Regions from separate parts of the Comamonas flocculans genome, predicted to be linked through region 2. Evidence: predicted binding sites of a transcription regulator. Region 2 holds the regulator's gene; the other holds the start of a gene.

Region 1 (10,154 bases), 360 kb from region 2:
AGGACGGCGAACACCTCCTCTCCGTCATTGACGTGCCACTTATACGGCTGGTCTGTCCAATGCAAGCGCGTGGTGATACCGCCCATATTGGCGATATCCATAGCGCCCCAAGCGCGATCCGCCTTGAACGTACTGCCGCGAAATACTTTCATGGAGTGCCTATCTGGACCTGGCTGACACGATCCTCAGCGCCTTTCGTCACATAAAGCAGCGCCGTCAAAAAATTTCCGTGGAAAACACGGACCCCCTCCAATTTAAGCAGACCTGGATTTTTCCGGAAGCCACTCCTCAAAAATCCTCCTCAAACACCACCCCCTCATCATTCCTCCTCATCACCCCCACCTTGTACGCCGCAATATCCTGCTCCTGCGGTGAAGCCTGCGTCTTGCTGATGTTGAGCCACTTCTCCATGAACTTGAGCGGATTGGCCTTGGGGAATTCGTAGCGCGTGGTCTCTATGCCCAGTGTCTGGTACACATCCTTGGCGCAGTACAGCGTCCAGGCGGCCAGGCGTTCGGCGTTCATGCCGACCAGTTCGCGCCCTTCGGAGAACAGGTAGGCGATCCAGGTGAGTTCGCTGTCCACCACTTCGGCGATGAGCTGCTCGATGTCTTCGCGCTTTTGCGCGAAGGCGATCTGTCCGCGGGCGGTTTCCAGTTCGTTTTGCAGCACGGCGCGGTCGAGTTCGGCGTGGATTTCGAGCTCGTCCTGCGCAATCTTCTGGATGGCCTTGCCTATGGGCTGGAACATGCCGGTGTCACAGATGGCGAAGGTCACGGCGAACGAGGCCATGAACTGGATGCGCTCCATGCAATACAGCGCCACCACCATCATGAAGATGGCGTTGTAGGTTTCCTGGTCGTTGGGCAGTTGCTCCAGCGCATACTGGTGCGATGCCCTGAAACCGTCGGCGAAGGCTTGCACCACGCGGTTCAGGCGTGCGTGCGCCTCTTCCACGCGCAGGATTTCGTCGATGATGACCGAGGGGTCGTCGAACGAGTTGCGCACGATTTCGGAATAGGTGGCGGCGTGGATGACTTCGTTGTCGGACACCCGCTGCCAGGCGGCCCAGAGCTCGCTGCTGGTGATGAAGGGCGCGAGCACGGGCGCGATGGCGCGGCTGGCGACGCTGTCGGCCTCCCACTGCCAGGCCAGCGTCTTGATCATCATGTCGTAGGTGGAGCGGCTGGCTTTCTTGAAGTCGGCGTTGCAGCTGGAGTAGTCGAATTCGTTTTCGTCCCAGTCCAGCGACTTCTGCGTCTTGTAAAGCTCCCAGATGCGCGGGTAGTGGCGGTTGATGGTGTCGAACAGGCCCTGCTTTTCGCCGAGAAAGAGCAGCGGCTTGTCGTAGTCGGTCTTGCCGTAGTTGAAGACGTTGGCGGTCATGGTGTGTTTTCCTTGCTTCAGAGCGTGCAAGAGCCGTTGCATTCGGGGTCGGCGTCGAGCACGCTGACGGTGGCGGCGGCGTCGCTGTCGGTGCTGCCGGCCCCCTCCTTCTTGTCGGCGGCGGCCATGGCGCTGCCGACCATGCGGTCGACGAGTTCCTTGCGTTCGGCCTCGGCCTCGTTCAGGGGCTTGAAGCCGGCCGAGGTCTTCTGGTTCATGTAGTACTTGCTCTTGAGGCCCATCTTGATGCGGTAGAGGTAGTCGCGGATCATCTCGCTGGAGCCGATGAAGGCGTCACCGATGACCTTGCGGTAGAAGTCCGCCGAGATGCCCTGGTCGGTCCATTTCTGGATGATGGCGTAGGCCTCGGTCATGTCCCTGGCGGGGATGTTCCAGGCCGATTCGTACCATTCGGCCAGCTCTTCGCCCTCGGGCGCGGCCCAGTAGTTCACGCGCTGGTTGTCGGTCTTGATCATGGTCAGCTCGCGGATCGGGTACACGCCATTGGTCGTGCCCGAGGCATTGGCCGAGGTCTCCGTGGGCATGTGCGCGGCCAGCACCGAATTGCGGATGCCTCCGTTGGCCACCACCTCCAGGCGCAGCGCGTCCCAGTCGTAGTGGTTGGTGAAGTCGGCAATCTGGTCGACGTTGCGGTTGTAGGTATCCAGCGGCATCCAGCCTTCGGGCCAGCGGGTCTTGTGCATCCAGGGGGCGTTGCCCAGTTCCTTGCCCAGGCGCAGGCTGGCGCGCACCAGGTGGTAGAAGTGGCGTTCGGCCGCCAGGTGGATGAACTGCTTGCCTTCAGCGGTGGTGTAGCGCTTGTGCTCGCGCGCCATCAGGTGCGCCAGGCCCAGAATGCCCACGCCGGCGTTCAGGCGCGCCTTGGAGGTGTAGCCGATGTGCGGCAGCTCGTATTCGGCCAGGTGGATGCACTTGTCGATCATCAGGAGCGCGTAGTAGGCGACTTCCTCGTACTGCGCGTCGCTTTCGATGTTGTCCACGCAGATGCCCGCCAGGTTGCAGGTGGCCACCTCGGGCGAAGAGCGCTGCAGGATCTTCTGGACGGTGACGCCGTTCACCTCGTCACCCTCCCGCAGTTCCAGCGGATAGACCATGCCGCGGCCGGTTCGCACGGCGTGCGCGCCACTCAGGCGGTGCGTGCCGCCCTCTTCATCCTCGAACTCGACGAAGGACACGTCCGCGTCCTGGTAGATCTCGGTGATGTGGTTGTAGGCGCCGGTGGGCAGGTCGATCTCGGAGCACAGGTTGGAGCTGTAGATGGTCTCCTTGAACGGCGTGTGCCGGTTCATCTCGTGGATGTTGTGCTCGTAGATGCGCCCGGTTTCGTTCCATTCGTTGCAGGCGGTGATGAGCAGCTCGCGCGCATTGACGAAGCGCTTGGGGAAGAGCGGGTTCTTCTCGTACTTCTGGTAGAGCTGCTCGAAGCGTTCTTCGTCGTTGCTGTAGAGCGCCTCGTACAGATCGGGCGCGGTGAAGCTGTTGAACAGGAAGATGTCCTCGTTGCGCGCCACCTTGCGCGCGAACAGGCGGTTGCTGCCCCACGAGTAATCCATGCCGCGGATCTTCTTGTCCTCGGTGGACATGGGGTTCTTCAGGCGCAGCAGGGTTTCGATCTCGGGGTCGTAGATCGAGAAATAGCTGGTGCAGGCGCCGCCGCGGCCGTTTTGCAGGCTGGACTTGACCTCGGACACCACCGCGCGCAGGTAGGGGAGCTTGCCCTGGTGGCGGATCACGCCGCCGCGCACCGGGTCGTTGACCGAGCGCAGGTTCATGTGCGAGCCGATGCCCGCGCTCATGTAGGTCATGGTGTAGGCGATGTGATTGCCCACGGCAATAGAGCGCGCCGAATCGGCCGTGGTGTAGAGGCAGCAGCTGGCGTAGCCACGCAGGGGGGTGCCCAGGTTGATGTGGTTGGGCGTGGGCGCGTTGATGCGGTTCATCGACAGGTGCTCGTAAAAACGCGCCACGTCATGCATGCGCCGCTCGCGCGGTTGGTCCACTGCCAGCGCCATGGCCATGCGCATGTAGATGAACTGCGAGGTCTCGTAGATGCGGTTCTTCACCCGGTCGGCGATCGCGTACTTCGACAGGTGGGTGTGCAACTGGTAGTGCGCGTAGCTGTAGTCGCGGTCGTGGTCGATGAGCTTCTCGACCTCGGCGTATTCCTCGTCGGAATAGTCCAGCACCTCCATGTAGCCCAGCTTTTGCAGGCGCCGGTGCAGTTGCAGCACCGTGGGCATGAAGACGCCGTGCACCTCCTTGTGCATCAGCGCGGCGTACAGGCGCCCGGCCATGCGGTTGTACAGCCACGAGTCGGACTGCAGGCAGTTCTTGATGAGCTGCTGCTGCAGCATGGTGGTCGTCACCTGCTCGGGCATGTCCGTGACCGTCTCCAGCACCACCGAGGACCAGTCCATATCCGGCCCCAGGGCCTTGGCGGCCCATTCGCCCCAGCCGTTGAGCTTGGACGGGGTGAATGGCTCTACGCGGCCATCGCGCTTGGTGACGGATTCGATCATGGCGGCTTGCTCTCCTGTGGTGTGTGGCAGTTCATAAAACACTACGTATAGTAGTTTTGTAAGCAGCCTAACACAACATCTAGTGGGGAAAAGAGAGCCGCCACGTTGCCGCGGGGCGCGGCAAAACCGGCGCTGACGCGCGCCTTCGCTGGCTTTGGCCAATTTGCAACAAAGGGTGCCGCCAGTGGCCAAAGGTGGGTCGGAGCCCTCCGGCACGTGGGTGCGCCGGGCCGCGGCTCAGGCTTCAGACCTTGGGCAGTCCGCCTTCATGTCCCACGGCGCGCTCGCGCCCCGAAGGCAGGGCGCCGGCCTGCTCCAGGATGGGGTAGGCGGTGGCGCTGATGAGCGAGTTGATGCGCCGCAGGTCCGACAGCAGGTCGATGTGCAGCGAGCTCGTTTCCATGCTCTGCGTCGCGCGCTCGGCCAGGCGCGCCAGGTGGTTGGCCGCGTAGGTGCGCTCCAGCGCGCGAAAGTGCCCCTTTTCTTCCAGCAGGCGCTGGGCGTCGCGCACCGTGCCGTCCAGGAACACCCCCATGCTCAGGCGCAGGTTGTTTACCAGGCGGGCATGCAGGTCCGAGATCTCGGCCATGCCGGCTTCGGAAAACTCCACCCCCTTGCTGATCTTCTTTTCTTCCACGTCCTGCACGATGCGCTCGATGATGTCGCCGATCTGCTCCATGTTGATCGTGAAGCTGATGATGTCGGCCCAGCGCCGGCTCTCCTTCTCGCCCAGGTCGTCGCGCGGGATCTTGGTCAGGTAGTACTTGATCGCGGAATACAGGCTGTCCACCTCGTCGTCCATCTCGCGCAGCCGCATGGCCAGCGACTCGTCGTTGCGGCGTATCACCTCCATCACACCGGTCAGCATGTTTTCCACCACGTCGGCCTGCGTCAGCGCCTCGCGCACCGCCAGGCTCATGGCCAGCGACGGCGTGGACAGCGCCGAGGGGTCCAGGTGGTGCGGCCGCTGGCCCGGCAGCCGCGCCGGCTTGGGCAGCAGGCGCGCAATCAGCCGCGCCACCCATTGGGTAAGCCCGATGAAGCCCACGCTGATGATCACGTTGTAGGCCAGGTGAAACAGCACCACGCCATGCCCCACGCCCGGCATGTGCGGCTGCACAAGGCGCAGCCACAGGCCGACGAAGGGCGCCATCACCGCCACGCCCAGCAGCTTGAACAGCAGGTTGCCCACGGTCACCTGCTTCACTTCGGTGTCCGCACCCGCCAGCGTCAGCACCGCGGCCAGGCCGTTGCCGACATTGGCGCCGAGCACCAGGCCCAGCGCCATGTCCACCGGCACCACCTGCGACGCGGCCATGGCCGCGATCAGCAGCACCACCGCCAGACTGGAGTAGGAAATGATGGCCAGCACCGCACCGATGAGAATCTCGGCCAGCAGGTCCTTGCCCAGGGCTTCCAGCACCACGGCGGTGACGGGCGAGGCGAGCATGGGGTCGCTGGCCTGCACGATGCGCTCCAGCGCCAGCAGCATCAGCCCCAGCCCGATGAAGATGCGCCCCACCCGCCCGGCGGTGCTGGCCTGGCGCGTGATGAACAGCACCACGCCCACGAAGATGAACATCGGCGACAGCCAGGACAGGTCGAACGACAGCAGCACCGCCATCAGCGCCGTGCCTATGTCCGCCCCGCGCATCACCGCCAGCGCGGCCGGCAGCGAGATCAGCCCCTGCCCGACGAAAGAGGCCGTCATCAGGGCCGTGGCGGTGCTGGACTGCACCAGCGCCGTCACCCCTATGCCCGACAGCGCCGCGGTAAAGCGGTTGCCCAGGCTGCGCGCCAGCCAGGCACGCAAATTGGCGCCGAACACCCTCAGCACCCCGGTGCGTACCAGGTGCATGCCCCACACCAGCAGGGCGATCGCGGCCAGCAGATTCAGAAGGTGCTTCATGGATACTAGCGCAGCACGGGGCAATCCCTCGTTGCCCGTGCGTGCAAGCGCACAGCATACCCGCAGCCATCGGCGCGGCGCCTACACTCGCCCGCGGCATGACACACGCGCAACACGGACCCGCCCTGGGCATTGCCTCGCGGGGCGGCAAGATCACCTGGACGCTGATCGATGACCACAGCGGCAGGCCGGCGCTGCTGGGCCAGGGGCAATGCGCCCGCCTGGAGGAACTGCGCGCGCTGCACGACGCGCAGGGCGCACCCCTGCCGTCGCCCCGCGTGGTCGGCGCAGGCTGCTCCAGCATGAACCCGGCGCTGGCCACGCTGTTTTCCGCCGCCCGCACCCAGGCGGTGGACCCGGCGCTGGCCCACCTGCTGGCGCCGCTGGCCTATGAAACGCCACCGGCCGGCCCTTATCTGGCACTGGTGGCCACGGCCAGGCACACCGTGCTCGCGCGGGTGGACGACCCCGCGCACTGCAGCGTCCTCACCCATGCGCTGGACCTGTCCGCCGGCGCGGTCTTCGATGCCCTGGCCTTGGCGCTGGGCATGGAAGCGCCGGGTGGGCCGACGATCGAGCGTCTCGCGGACTTCGGCAACGCCGGTGCCGTGGAACTGCCCGAGGCGGACCAGACCAAGGCGCAAACCGGTTTTGTCTTTGCCCCCCTGCGCGCCGCCGCCCTGGCGCGCGTGCGGGAACTGGAAGGCAGCCCCTGTGAACAGCCTCGCGCCGACCTGGCCGCCGCAGTGCAGGCTGCGGTGGTGCGCCAACTGCTGGCGCCCACGCTTGAAGCCCTGCGGCGCAGCGGCCTGAGCCAGGTGGCGCTGAGCGGCGGCGTCACGCGCAACCGGGCCTTGCGCCAGACGCTGCAAGCCCATTGCCGCTTGATCGTCCCGGCGCGCCAACCGTCGGCCAGCGCACGCATTGCGCTGGCGGCGCTGCTGGGCTACGGCCACTTGGCTTGACGCCCGCGACCCCAAGCCGCAGACCGCCCATCGGGTTTTGAAACCGGCCATTCACGCCGCCTGGAGGGCCGCGCCTTTCCGCCTTCTTCCAAGGTCAATACGCCATTCGTTACCATGGCCGCGCCCAGAAACGTTTTCCAGAGGGGGAAAGCGTCTCGCCTTGGGCTTGGGCTTGGGCTTCAGGCTGAAGCCAGCGGCGTGGGCACGCAAGCATCAAAGGAAGAGCCATGCAAAAAAGATATTTTCAGATACCGGCCTTGATCATCGCGACCGCCGCCTTGGCGGCATGTGGTGGCGGTTCCAGCAGTTCCGACCCCGGCCCGGCGCCCACCCCCGCGCCAGCGCCAGCGCCAACCCCGGCGCCTGCGCCGACTCCAGCACCCACCCCGACACCCGCTCCCACGCCGGCGCCGGCTCCCGGCACCGGCACCGCATCGGACTGCTTCAGCGATGCGCTGTTTCACGATGGCGCGACCGCGCTGCTCGACTACCAGCTCACCGGCGGCGCAACCGGGACGAGCTCGCACCAGATTTCCGTTTCCACGGGCGCGACCTTCAACGGGCACTCCGGCCTGTTTGACCACAAATCCGTCGCGGTCACCCAGTTTTCCTCACCTGCGCCACTGGCAGCGGCCGGCCCCACGACTTCGACGGTCCACACTTACGCGAAGCTGGACGGCGTGACATCGATTCAAGTCGGCTCTACCGCGGACGTGGCGGTGATGGACATGAGCTTCAATGTCACGACCACCTACGACCCCCCTCTGAGAGACGAAAAGTTGACACTGGCGCCGGGTGGCACAGCAGTTGCCAGCACCACGGCAACCGTTTCGAGTTCCCTGGCGCCGACCCAGGTGAGCCAGGAAACGCTGAAGTCCACCTACGTGGGCCAGGAGAGAATCTCCATTCCGGCCGGCACCTTCGACACCTGCAAGTTTGAAATCACCGAGGGTGACGGCAGCAAGACCACGCACTGGCTAGGCGTCGGCAACGGGATCCCGCTGAAATACTTTGGCCCTCAGGATGAGGTTCAGGACGTCATCATGGAGTTGATGCCCAGTAGCCGCCTGAACAACGCTTCGCTGTAACGCGGACCGCACCGGAGCGCTCCGGTGCGGCTTGCCCGAGCAAATGCACATTGCACAGCAATGTGCATTTTCATTTTGCCGGCGCCGTCCTGCTGCGCCGCACCTCATCCACGATCAGGCACACCGCGCCGAGCGTGATCGCCGAATCCGCGAGGTTGAAGGCCGGGAAGTGCCCGCGGTAGAAGATGCCCGCGAGCCAGGACCAGTGGAAATCGAGGAAATCCACCACGTAGCCGTGCTGCAGACGGTCCAGCACGTTGCCCGCGGCGCCACCCAGGATGCTGGCCAGCGCAAAGGAAAACAGCCTCTGGCCCGGGTGGCGCAGCAGCTGCCAGACGATGAAGGCGCCAATGACCAGGCCCAGGCCGACGAAGAGCCAGCGCTGCCAGCCGCTGGCACCCGCCAGGAAGGAGAACGCGGCGCCACTGTTGTGCGCGCGCACGATGTTGAAGAAGCCGGTGACCGGCGTGGCCTCGCCCAGCTGGTAGGCGCGCAGGATGAGCAGCTTGGTGAGCTGGTCGAGCACCACCACGACCGCCGCCCAGGCCAGCCAGGGCAATGCCTGGCGCGCGGCGCCCGCGCCCTTTGCCGCCTCAGGCATGAACGCGACGCTCGCCATCGCCGAACAGGTTGCTCACGCAGCGCCCGCAGATCGTCGGATGCGCCGCATCCTGGCCGACGTCCGCGCGGTAGTGCCAGCAGCGCTCGCATTTGTGCTCGGAACTGGCTGAAACGCTGATCTGCAAAGCGTCGGCAGCTTTGAGTTCGATAGCAGAGACGATGAACACGAACTTCAGGTCATCGCCCAGGCTGGCCAGCAGCGCGTGGTCCTCGGGCCCGGCCGCCAGCGCCACCACCGCCTGCAGCGACGAGCCGACGACACCCGCCTCGCGCTGGTTTTCGATCTCCTTGTTCACCGCCGCGCGGATCTCCAGGATGCGCTGCCAGCGGGCGAGCAGCGCCTCGTCCACCTCGGCCGGCTTCCAATAGGTCTCCAGGAAGATGGACCCGGAGCCGCCGAACACCTTCCAGGCCTCCTCGGCGGTGAACGACAGGAAGGGCGCCATCCAGCGCAGCATGGCGTGGGTGATGGCGTGCAGCGCGGTCTGCGCGCTGCGCCGCGCCAGGCTCTTGGGGGCGGTGGTGTAGAGCCGGTCCTTGAGCACGTCCAGGTAGAAGCCGCCCAGGTCTTCCGAACAGAAGAGCTGCAGCCGCGCCACCACCGGGTGGAATTCGTAGACCTTGTAATGCGCAAGGATGTCCTGCTGCAAGGCGGCGGTGCGCGCCAGCGCCCAGCGGTCGATCTCCAGCATTTCCTCGGTCGCCACCGCGTCGCGCGCCGGGTCGAAGTCGCTCACGTTGGCCAGCAGGAAGCGCAGGGTGTTGCGGATGCGCCGGTAGCCGTCGACCACGCGCGCGAGGATCTTGTCGTCGATCGCCAGGTCGCCGGAATAGTCGGTCGAGGCGCACCACAGCCGGATGATCTCGGCCCCCAGGCGAGAGCTGACCTCCTGCGGCGAGACGGTGTTGCCCAGCGACTTGCTCATCTTCTTGCCCTGGCCGTCCACGGTGAAGCCGTGCGTGAGCAGGCCGCGGTAGGGTGCGCGCCCGTAGATGGCGCTGGCCAGCAGCAGCGAGGAATGGAACCAGCCGCGGTGCTGGTCGTGCCCTTCCAGGTACAGGTCGGCCTCGGGGCCTTCGTCGTGGTGCAGCTGCGGGTGCGTGCCGCGCAGCACGTGCCAGAAGGTGGAGCCCGAGTCGAACCACACCTCCAGGATGTCGGTGCTCTTGGTGTAGGACTGTGCCTCCTGCGCGCCGAGCACGTCTTCGGCGCTCAGGCGGCTCCAGGCCTCGATGCCGCCCTGCTCCACGATATCGGCCGCCTGGTCGATGATCGCGAGCGTGCGCGGATGCAGCTCGCCGCTGTCCTTGTGCAGGAAGAAGGGCAGCGGCACGCCCCAGGAACGCTGGCGCGAGATGCACCAGTCGGGCCGGCCGGCGATCATGTCGCGCAGCCGCGCCTTGCCGTTTTCCGGGTAAAAACTGGTGTTTTCGATAGCTGCCAGCGCAATCTGGCGCAGCGTTTGGGCCGGTTTTTGTGCTGGATCGGTGAACACGCCCTCGCCTTCGTCCATGCGCACGAACCACTGCGCGGCAGCGCGGTAGATGACCGGCGTCTTGTGGCGCCAGCAATGCGGGTAGCTGTGCGTGATGGCGCGCGTGTCCATGAGCCGCCCGGCCACTCTCAAAGCATCGATGATGAGCG
Region 2 (10,154 bases):
GCAGCACCCGAAAGTCTTCGGCCTCGATCTCGCGCAGCAGCGTGCGGTAGATGCTGGCCATCATCAGGCCGGGCTTCTGGCTGCGCCGGTCCACCGCGGGCAGCATGGACAAGGCCTCGTCAAAGCTGCGGTGCGCGCGTTCGGCCTGAAAGCGCATCAGCCGCGTAAAGGCCTCGCCATAGCGGCGGTGCGCCAGGTCTTCGGGCGTGACGCCGAATTCGCGCAGCTCCGCCTGCGGCAGATAGACCCGCCCGCGCAGCGCGTCTTCGCCTACGTCGCGGATGATGTTGGTCAGCTGCAGCGCCAGGCCTAGCTTGTGCGCATAGTCGCTGGTCGCCTTGTCCTGCTGGCCGAAGATGCGCGCCGACACCTCGCCGACCACGCCAGCCACGTAATGGCAGTAGTTGGCCAGGCCGGCGAAGTCTTCATAGCTGTCGTAGCGCAGGTCCATCTGGCAGCCTTCGATGATGTCCAGCAGCTGGCGGCGTTCGATCGCGCAGGCGCCCACGTGCGGTATCAGCGCGCGCATCGCCGGATGGCTGGGCTGGCCGTCGAAGGCCTGGTTCACCTCGGAGCGCCACCAGTCCAGCTTGGCCGCCGCCACGCCCGGGTCGCGCACTTCGTCCACCACGTCGTCCACCTCGCGGCAGAAGGCGTAGAACGCGGTGATCGCGGCGCGCTTGTCGCGCGGCAGGAAAAGAAAGGCGTAGTAGAAGCTGCTGCCTGAGGCCGCGGCCTTGTTCTGCACGTACTGCTCGGGGTTCATCGGGGCGTGATTGTCCCATGCGCGTGAGCGCCCGCCCCGGGTTTGCGGTTTTAAGCGAAATCGGCCTCAACCGCTTGCCTGGCAAGCGCTGGCAGCTATCAAAACGGGATTACATCAGCACGGCACGCCACAGCATGCCCGGCAGATGCCAGGCGCGCAGGCGCGGGCGCAAGCGCAGGCTGGCGCCGCCCAGCGTCTGCACCTGGCCCAGCACCGCAAGGCCGCCTTGCACCACCAGGCGCAGCTCCCAGCCGACGCGCCCGCGCAGCCGATGCACCAGCGGCGCGCCCTGCAGCATCAGGGTGCGCGCCCAGGCGGCGCAGTCCATGATGAGCGCATCGCTCGCCGCCGAGCGCCGCAGCGCCGCCAGATCGGCCCGCGCCACGCCGTGGGCGGCGCAGTCGGCGTCGCTCAGATAGTGGCGCCCGCGCGGCAGGTCCACGCTCAGGTCCTGCCAGAAGTTGATCAGCTGCAGCGCCGAGCAGATCGCATCGCTTTGCGCCAGCGCCGGTGCATCCCGCACGCCGTACAGATGCAGCAGCAGGCGCCCGACGGGGTTGGCCGAACGGCGACAGTAGTCGAGCAGCGCGGCGCGGTCGGCAAAGGTGGCGTGTTCGCGCGCCATCACCACGTCCTGCTCGAAGGCGTCGAGCAGATCGGTCAGCAGGTTCAGGGGCAGGTCGTGTGCCGCGATGGCGCTGGCCAAGGGGTAGAAGACCTGCGGCCAGCGTGCGCTCGGGGCCTGGGCGGCTGCTGCGGCGGCCAAGTCTTGCCGGTAGCTTCGCAGATCGGCCAGGCGCTGCTCGGCCGTGGCATGTCCCTCGTCGGCAAGATCGTCCGCCGTGCGGGCGAAGTGGTAGATCGCGGCAATCGGCGCGCGCAGGCGCGGCGGGCACAGCCAAGAGGCTACGGGAAAGTTTTCATAGTGGGTGACGGGGGCGGGATTCACGGATGCCACTGCGGCGCGAGCGTCAGGCAGGCCAGTACACCTTGCGCAAGGGGACCAGGCGCTGCATCTCCACGTCCATGCGCTCGTAGTGTTCCAGCAGAGCGCGCACCAGATCGTCCAGGTCCATCAACATCACCGGAATGCGGCCGCGCTCGGCCTCGTAGCGCGCATCTTTGGTAAAGCCGCCGGTGCTCACGTACAAGCCCTTGTCGTGATCATGGCGCCCGCCCAGAAAGCTGCGTATCTGCTGGGAGCCGATGGCGCTGCCTTCACGGTGCTTGACCTCGACCACGATGCGCGGGTCTTCAAACCCGAAGCCGTCGGGCGAAGCCACGATGTCCTTGCCTCGGTCCGAGCCCTTGGGCGAGATGCGCGTCTTGTAGCCCATGGCGCGCAGCAGGCTGGCCACCAGCTCCTGCATATCTTCCCAATCGAGCGCGTTGACCTTGTCCTTGATGAACTCGAAGCCCTTGGACTGCACGTCGCGATAGATATCTTCCTGGCTGTCTTCTTCCGTCTGCGTCGGCTGCACACTCTCGTGAGGCTTGGCCGAAGGCTGCGACAAGCGGGAAAGAACCTCTTGCCCCACTTGAGGTGGCAGCAGGAAGAGCGTGGAGATGGCACCGAGGCTGTTGCGTGCAGCTACCGAGAGCGCATCGCGCGGCACGCTGCCGAGCCAGCGGACGCTGCGCTCGTTCGGAAATTCGGCCAAGTGCGCAGGGCGATAGGCGTAAGCACCGGTGATGCTGCCTAGAAGGTAGACGCGGCTGTCCGGGTCGTAGCTCACGACGTGGTCGCTCACCGCGATCTCGTGCACGAAACGGTAGGTCTGCCCGGCAGCAGACGCTCTCTGTCCGGGTTTGAGCTCCGGCATGGCCTGTTCCACTGCCAGGGCGAAATCGGCGCGCGTGGCATAGCGCGACAAGTCGCCCAGCGCGCTCCAGCCTATGGCCACGAGCGACTGCGTGCGAAAGTCTTCGATCAGGCTTGCGCCTTCGCCGGCGCGCACCATCCATACGGGGCGAGAGGTATGTTCGGAAGTCATGCTTGCAGAGTCGATGGGGACGAATTCAGGAATTCGTGCAGCGCCGCCGCCGTTTCCACTGGCGCCTCGGTCATCTGATGGTGCCCGACCGGCAGGTGGTGCACCTGCACGGACTTGCCTGCCGCCCGTGCGGCCGCGATGAGCGGCAGGGCGGCGCGCGGCGGCGTCATCTGGTCGAGCCGTCCCAGCAGAAACAGCACGGGGCAGGTGAGGGCGGCCATGGCGGCCGGGCCTCCGGCGTACTGGTCGCAGGCCACGAAGCCGCGGTGAAAGACGTTGACGGCCGTATTGCTGCGCAGCACCTTGCGCCCCAGCGCCATGCTGGCGCCATAGACCCAGAAGCCGGCGCCGCTGGGCGAGGCGAGCGTGCTGCGCGAGAAGACGTTGATCATCTTCAGCGCCTTCTCGGGCTCGCTTTGCGAGGCCTCGATCAAGGCGGGCGAGACGGTCATCGGCGCGGCGGTGCCGATCAGCGCGAGGTGGCTCACGCGCTCCTTGAGAACCGCCGCGGCTTCCATCGCGATCAGCGAACCCCAGCTGTGGCCGACGAGCGCGGCCTGGCTGCAGCCGACGGCATCGAGCAGCGCGGCGATGGTGCCCGCCGCCTGCTCCACGCTCGCGGGGGCTTCGCCGGCACTGCGCGCGTGCCCGGGCAGGTCGATCGCAAGCACGTTGAAGCCGTGGTTGGCTAGGTAGCGCGCCTGCCAGAGCCAGACGCTGTGGTCGCACAGCACGCCGTGGATCAGGATGGCGGTGGGCCGGGCCGGGTTGAATGCCTTGTCGCCGGTATAGGCATAGAGCGCAGCGCCCTGCACTTGGTAGATCATCACGCACCTGCCTTTTCGCCGGATTTTTCCGCTGCTTTCAGAGCGCGCTTCAGGTCGTCGATCAGGTCATCCGGGTCTTCCAGTCCGATCGACAGCCGTATCGTGCCCTGCGTGATGCCGCCCGCGAGCAGCGCCTCGTCCGTCATGCGGAAATGCGTGGTGCTGGCCGGGTGGATGACCAGCGAGCGGCAGTCGCCGACGTTGGCCAGGTGGCTGAAGATCTTCAGCGTCTCGATGAACTTCTTGCCCTGCGCGCGGCTGCCTTTCAGGTCGAAGCTGAACACCGCGCCCGCGCCGCGCGGCAGCAGCTTTTGCGCCAGCCGGTGGCTGGGGTGGCTCTCCAGCATGGGGTGGCCCACGCGCGCGACGAAGGGGTGGCTGGCGAGGAACTGAACCACCTTCTCGGTGTTGCGCACGTGGCGGTCCATGCGCGCGCCCAGGGTTTCCACGCCCTGCAGGATCAGCCAGGCGCTGTGCGGGCTCATGCAGGCGCCAAAGTCGCGCAGGCCTTCACGGCGCGCGCGCAGCAGAAAGCCGCCGACGCTCGATTCCTGCGCGAACACCATGTCGTGAAAACCGTCGTAGGGCGCGCTGAGCTCCGGAAAACGCCCCGAGGCGTCCCAGTCGAAGCCGCCGCCATCGACCAGCACACCGCCCATCACCGTGCCGTGGCCCGAAAGGAACTTGGTGGCCGCGTGGTAGACCAGATCGGCGCCGTGCTCCAGGGGCCGCATCAGATAGGGCGTGGTGAAGGTCGAATCCACCAGCAGCGGCACGCCCGCCTCGTGCGCGATCTGCGCCACCGCCGGGATGTCCAGCACCTCCAGCCCCGGGTTGCCCAGGGTCTCGCCCAGCAGCAATTTGGTGTTGGGGCGGATCGCCGCGCGCCAGGCGTCGATGTCGGTCGGTTTGACGAAGGTGGTTTCTATGCCGAAGCGTCTGAGCGTGTAGTTCAGCAGGTTCTGCGAGCCGCCGTACAGCGCCGTGCTGGCGACGATGTGGCTGCCCGCACCCATCAGCGTGACGATGGCCAGGTGCAGCGCCGCCATGCCGCTGGCCGTGGCGATGGCGCCGGCGCCGCCTTCCAGCGCCGCGATGCGCTGCTCCAGCACGTCGGTGGTGGGGTTGGAGAGGCGCGAATAGACGTGCCCCGGCTGCTCCATGTTGAACAGCGCGGCGGCGTGCTCGCTCGACTCGAAGACGAAGGAGGTGCTGAGGTAGATGGGCGTGGCGCGCGCGCCGGTCGCGGGGTCGGGCCGGGCGCCTGCGTGCACGGCCAGCGTGTCAAAGCCGGGGTCGGCGTAGCCGGGCATGGATGTCTCCGTGTTCATGCATGAAGCGATGCATTGTGGGCTATATTTGCCGGTGCCCACCGCATCGATCACCAGCCATGAAAGTTCGCGACATCCTGCGCCTGAAGGGCGGCACGCTCTACACCATCACGCCCGAAGACAGCCTGGCGGACGCGGCGCGCATCATGTCCGAGAACGATATCGGCTCGCTGGTGGTGATGGCGCACGAGCGCGTGGTCGGCATCCTCACCTTCCGCGAGGTGATCGACGCCGCGGTGAAGAACGGCGGCAAGTTCGACGGCCTGTCGGTCTATCGCAGCATGGACCCCGGGCCGCTCATCTGCACGCTGGAGACCGAGCTCGACGAGGTGCGCCGCATGATGCTGGGGCGCCACGCGCGCTACCTGCCGGTGATCGACAACCGCCAGCTCATGGGCGTGATCAGCTTCTACGACGTGGCCAAGACCGTGGTGGACAGCCAGAACCTCGAGAACAAGCTGCTCAAGGCCTATATCCGCGATTGGCCCGAAGACCAGGCCTCCTCCGAAGCGCAAGGGTGAAATCCGACCCTAGCGCCCGTCCAGCAAGCGCTGGCAGCTACCAAACCAGGAGTCATCCATGAGCGGCAGCACGCTGGGCAGGCTGTTTCGCGTCACCAACTTCGGTGAATCCCATGGTCCGGCCATAGGCTGCGTGATTGACGGCTGTCCGCCGGGCATGGCCCTGAGCGAGGCCGACATCCAGCACGACCTGGACCGCCGCCGCCCCGGCACCAGCCGCCACGTCACGCAGCGCAAGGAGCCCGACGCGGTGGAAATCCTCTCGGGCGTCTACGAGGGCCGCACCACCGGCACGCCGATCGCGCTCTTGATCCGCAACCAGGACCAGCGCAGCAAGGACTACGGCGAGATCGCGCAGCAGTTTCGTCCCGGCCATGCCGACTACAGCTATTGGCACAAGTACGGCCTGCGCGATCCGCGCGGGGGAGGGCGCTCGTCCGCGCGCCTGACCGCGCCCACCGTGGCGGCGGGCGCCGTGGCCAGGAAGTGGCTCAAAGAGAAGTACGGCACGCAATTTCGCGCCTGCATGACGCAGCTGGGCGAACTGCCCATCGCCTTCGAGGGCTGGGAACATGTGCAGGGCAACCCCTTCTTCGCCCCCGTGGCCGACGTGCAGCGGCTCGAGGACTACATGGACGCGCTGCGCAAGGCGCACGACTCCTGCGGCGCGCGCATCCGCGTGCAGGCCACGGGCGTGCCCGCTGGCCTGGGCGCGCCGCTGTACGACAAGCTCGACGCCGACATCGCCAAGGTGATGATGGGCCTGAACGCGGTCAAGGGCGTGGAGATCGGTGCGGGCTTTGCCAGCGTCGCGCAGCGCGGCAGCGTGCATGGCGACGCCATCACGCCGGCGGGCTTTGCGAGCAACCACGCGGGCGGGGTGCTGGGCGGCATCAGCAGCGGGCAGGACATCGAGGTGAGCATTGCCATCAAGCCCACCAGTTCCATCCTCACGCCGCGCCCGTCCATCGACATCCATGGCGCGCCGGTGCAGGTCGTCACCAAGGGGCGGCATGATCCCTGCGTGGGCATACGCGCCGCGCCCATCGCCGAGGCTTTGCTCGCCCTGGTGCTGATGGACCACGCGCTGCTGCAGCGCGCCCAGTGCGCCGACGTGGTGCAGGTGCCCCCGCCGGTGGCGGCAAATTATCAGTAAAAAGTGGCGTAAACGCTTGCCAGGCAAGCGCTGGCAGCTATGGTTTCAGCACCGGAGCGCTATTCGGCGACCTTGTCCACCAGCGCCTTGAATTCGTCGATGTGTTCAAAGCTGCGGTACACGCTGGCGTAGCGCACGTAGGCGACCTTGTCCATCCGCTGCAGCTCGTGCATCGCCATCTCGCCCAGGCGGTTGGACAGGATCTCGCGCTCACCCAGCTGCAGCAGGCGTTCTTCAATGCGCTCTATCGCCGCATCCACCTGCTCGGTGCCCACCGGGCGCTTACGCAGCGCAATGCGAAACGACCCTTCGAGCTTCTCGCGCCGGTATTCCACGCGCCGACCGTCCTTCTTGACGATGGCCGGGAAGTTCACCTCGGGCCGCTCGTAGGTGGTAAAGCGCTTGTCGCAGGCGCTGCAGCGGCGCCTGCGGCGCACGTATTCGCCGCCTTCGGACTCGCGGGTCTCCACGACCTGCGTGTCCGGATGGCTGCAGAACGGACATTTCATGGCTGTCCGGGCGGCGTGCGCGGCTCAGCGATAGACCGGAAAGCGCGCGGTCAGCTCGCCCACCCTGGCGCGCACCTGGGCCAGGTTGGCCTCGTCGTGCGGCTTGTCCAGCACGTCGGCCATCAGCTGGGCCGTCAGGCGCGTTTCCTCTTCCTTGAAGCCGCGCGTGGTGATGGCCGGCGTGCCCACGCGCACGCCGCTGGTCACGAAGGGCTTTTCCGGGTCGTTCGGGATCGCGTTCTTGTTGATGGTGATGTGCGCCTGGCCCAGCGCCGCCTCGGCGGCCTTGCCGGTAATGCCCTTGGAGCGCAGGTCCACCAGCATCACGTGGCTTTCGGTGCGGCCGCTGACGATGCGCAGACCGCGCTCGGTCAGGGTCTGGGCGAACACCTGGGCGTTCTTGGCCACCTGCTTGCCGTAGGCCTTGAACTCGGGCGCAAGCGCTTCCTTGAAGGCCACGGCCTTGGCGGCGATCACGTGCTCCAGCGGCCCGCCCTGCAGGCCGGGGAAGATGGCGGAGTTGATCGCCTTCTCGTGCTCGGCCTTCATCAGCACGAAGCCGCCGCGCGGCCCGCGCAGGCTCTTGTGCGTGGTGGAGGTCACCACGTCGGCAAACGGCACCGGGTTGGGGTACTCGCCCGCCACCACCAGACCCGCGTAGTGCGCGATATCCACCCAGAAGATCGCGCCCACTTCCCTGGCCACGCGTGCCATGCGCTCGAAATCGATGCGCAGCGCATAGGCCGAGGCGCCGCCGATGATGATGCGCGGCTTGTGCTCGCGCGCCTTGGCTTCAAAGGCCTCGTAGTCGATCTCTTCCCTGGCGTCGAGGCCGTAGGAAACCACGTTGAACCATTTGCCCGACATGTTCAGATGCATGCCGTGCGTGAGGTGCCCGCCTTCGGCCAGGCTCATGCCCAGCAGCGTGTCGCCCGGCTTGGCAAAGGCCATCAGCACGGCCTGGTTGGCCTGGGAGCCGGAATTGGCCTGCACGTTGGCCGCCTCGGCGCCGAAGAGCTGCTTGACGCGGTCGATCGCCAGCTGCTCGATCACGTCCACGTTCTCGCAGCCGCCGTAATAGCGCTTGCCGGGGTAGCCTTCGGCGTACTTGTTGGTCAGCTGCGAGCCCTGCGCCGCCATCACGGCGGGTGAGGCGTAGTTTTCGCTGGCGATGAGCTCGATGTGCTCTTCCTGGCGGCGGTTTTCCGCCTGGATGGCAGCCCACACTTCGGGATCGGTCTGTTCTACGAGGATGTTGCGTTGGTACATGGCAGAGGTTGCGGAGTCTTCCCTTGGCGTGCAAGGGCTGCCCAGGCGAACGACAAAACGCGCGACGGCTTGTGCCCGTGCGGTACGCTTCCCCGTGGTATGCGCCGGTTGCGCCGGCGCTCCACGTCAGCCAGCTGCCCCATGGCGGGCAATGCCAGACCTATCGCCAGTTGCGTACCGCGCGAGTGTAGCCTGCGAGGCCGGCGCCGCAGCACCTGCCGCGTGCCCGGCGGGCTTCAGTAGCCGCCTGCCAGTAGCGCCACCTTTTCGCCCGGCTGGCGCGTCAGCGCGCCGGGCCCCGACGGGGCAGCGGGAGCGGGGGCGTGCGCGGCGACCAGCGGCGCGCGGGCGGCGCCCTGGGCCACCTGGCGCAGGCGCTGGTGCTCGGCCAGCACCTTGCCGGCGTAGCCGCCGTCGTCGGGCAGGTTGGCCGCGCCGACATAAAAGCGCAGGCCGCCCTCCAGGGAGCCGGCGCGCTGTATGCATTCCTGCAGCACCTTCACGCCCACGCGCAGGTTGGCCACGGGATCGAAGGCGGCAAAGCGTCCGCCGAAGTCTTCATATTTGTCGGTATGCACGCGCGTCATCACCTGCATCAGGCCCTGGGCGCCAACGGCGCTCTGCGCGAAGGGGTTGAAGCCCGATTCCACCGCCATCACCGCCAGGATCAGCGTCGGTTCGAGCCGCGTGCGGGCGCCCACGGCATAGGCTTCCCCGACCAGCACGGCGAGCGGCTCGGGGGCCACGCGGTATTTCTTGCTCAACCAGTAGGTCACGGCGGCCTGCTCGCGCGGCAGGTCCTTGGGGTTGCCGGCGGTGGCGCGCTCGCTGGCGACGGCTTCAAGGGCAAAACCGTTGATCTCCACCTGGCGCTCCTGCAGCCAGCCCATGAGCTGGTCGGCGCCCATCTGGCGCAGGTCGGGGCGGGCGCTCAGGGTGATGGCGGCAAACGCCACCGCCAGCCCCAGCAGCGCAAGGCCGCTGTGGGTCACTTCAAAGAATCCGGCAGCAATGTCGCCGACGAAAGTACGAATACCAGAGACGGCACGCAAGCCTGCCTTCTTCATGGGGAGTCCTTTTGCATTGATGCCGGCCTGCTTTGCGTCCGAAGCACAGGCGACATCTTCAAGGGCCGGAACCGGTTCCGGCGTTCCGCCACCACCCTTGGTACAAGAGAGACCGGCCCGTTCGGAGGGGACCGGCATGGTGCATGGCACTGTGAGACGTATAAGGGTTTGTACGGACCCCTTGTGAAATTGAGGCGGATTCTAGGGAGCTTCCATATACGCGGTCAATAATAAAGAATAGTCTTTTAGAACAAAAACATTATTAGCGGCATCCCGTTGGTTGGATCGAAAGCGCCGAAACCAAGGGTTTGCCCCGTACGGCGCGGCTTGGCGAGTCGGCTGCCGTCCAGTGGTTTCGAGTTGCAACGATGCGTGACACGGCAGGTGCAAAGCTGCTAAGGTGCGCTCCGTCTGCAGCAAGCAGACGAGGCTTGCCAGCCTTGCAAGGCCGGTCGATTCGTCATCGATCGCCCCGTGCCCGGCAAGGCGGGCAGCACCATGGGAGGCAATCGTTTGCCTCCGGCGCGTCGGACAGCAATCTCCGCAGCGCCAGGGACGGATCAGGCGGGTATGCCGATCCTCCAGCCCGGTGCCGGGGTTCCCCCGCCACCGGGCTTCTCTTTGTGGGGCCGCGCGGGCGCGGCCCACAGGCTTGTGGCGGCGCCAGCGGCAAGCGCGGCAAACCAAGCCACAATAGCCGTCTTGCCCGCGCGT

What was found. Region 2 encodes NrdR, which represses ribonucleotide reductase genes. Its sites were predicted from a motif close to CACNANATNTNGTG; they were not measured.
Region 1: the regulator NrdR is predicted to act here: its motif matches at 3,998-4,011, upstream of FOZ74_RS01055 (ribonucleoside-diphosphate reductase subunit alpha).

What each region holds. Positions count from the first base shown of each region.
Region 1 covers NZ_CP042344.1:222,933-233,086, forward strand. The annotation lists gene FOZ74_RS01045 (cupin domain-containing protein) at 1-152, opposite strand, end outside; gene FOZ74_RS01050 (ribonucleotide-diphosphate reductase subunit beta) at 289-1,386, opposite strand; gene FOZ74_RS01055 (ribonucleoside-diphosphate reductase subunit alpha) at 1,404-3,926, opposite strand; gene FOZ74_RS01060 (Na/Pi cotransporter family protein) at 4,171-5,835, opposite strand; gene FOZ74_RS01065 (Kae1-like domain-containing protein) at 5,934-6,800, shown strand; gene FOZ74_RS16005 (hypothetical protein) at 7,028-7,888, shown strand; gene lspA (signal peptidase II) at 7,959-8,489, opposite strand; gene ileS (isoleucine--tRNA ligase) at 8,482-10,154, opposite strand, start outside.
Region 2 covers NZ_CP042344.1:3,194,748-3,204,901, forward strand. The annotation lists gene hpnD (presqualene diphosphate synthase HpnD) at 1-766, opposite strand, end outside; gene hpnC (squalene synthase HpnC) at 876-1,715, opposite strand; gene FOZ74_RS15315 (restriction endonuclease) at 1,738-2,760, opposite strand; gene FOZ74_RS15320 (alpha/beta fold hydrolase) at 2,757-3,587, opposite strand; gene FOZ74_RS15325 (O-acetylhomoserine aminocarboxypropyltransferase) at 3,587-4,900, opposite strand; gene FOZ74_RS15330 (CBS domain-containing protein) at 4,978-5,439, shown strand; gene aroC (chorismate synthase) at 5,498-6,595, shown strand; gene nrdR (transcriptional regulator NrdR) at 6,655-7,104, opposite strand; gene glyA (serine hydroxymethyltransferase) at 7,129-8,373, opposite strand; ZMP/ZTP riboswitch at 8,406-8,557, opposite strand; gene FOZ74_RS15350 (lytic transglycosylase domain-containing protein) at 8,610-9,440, opposite strand.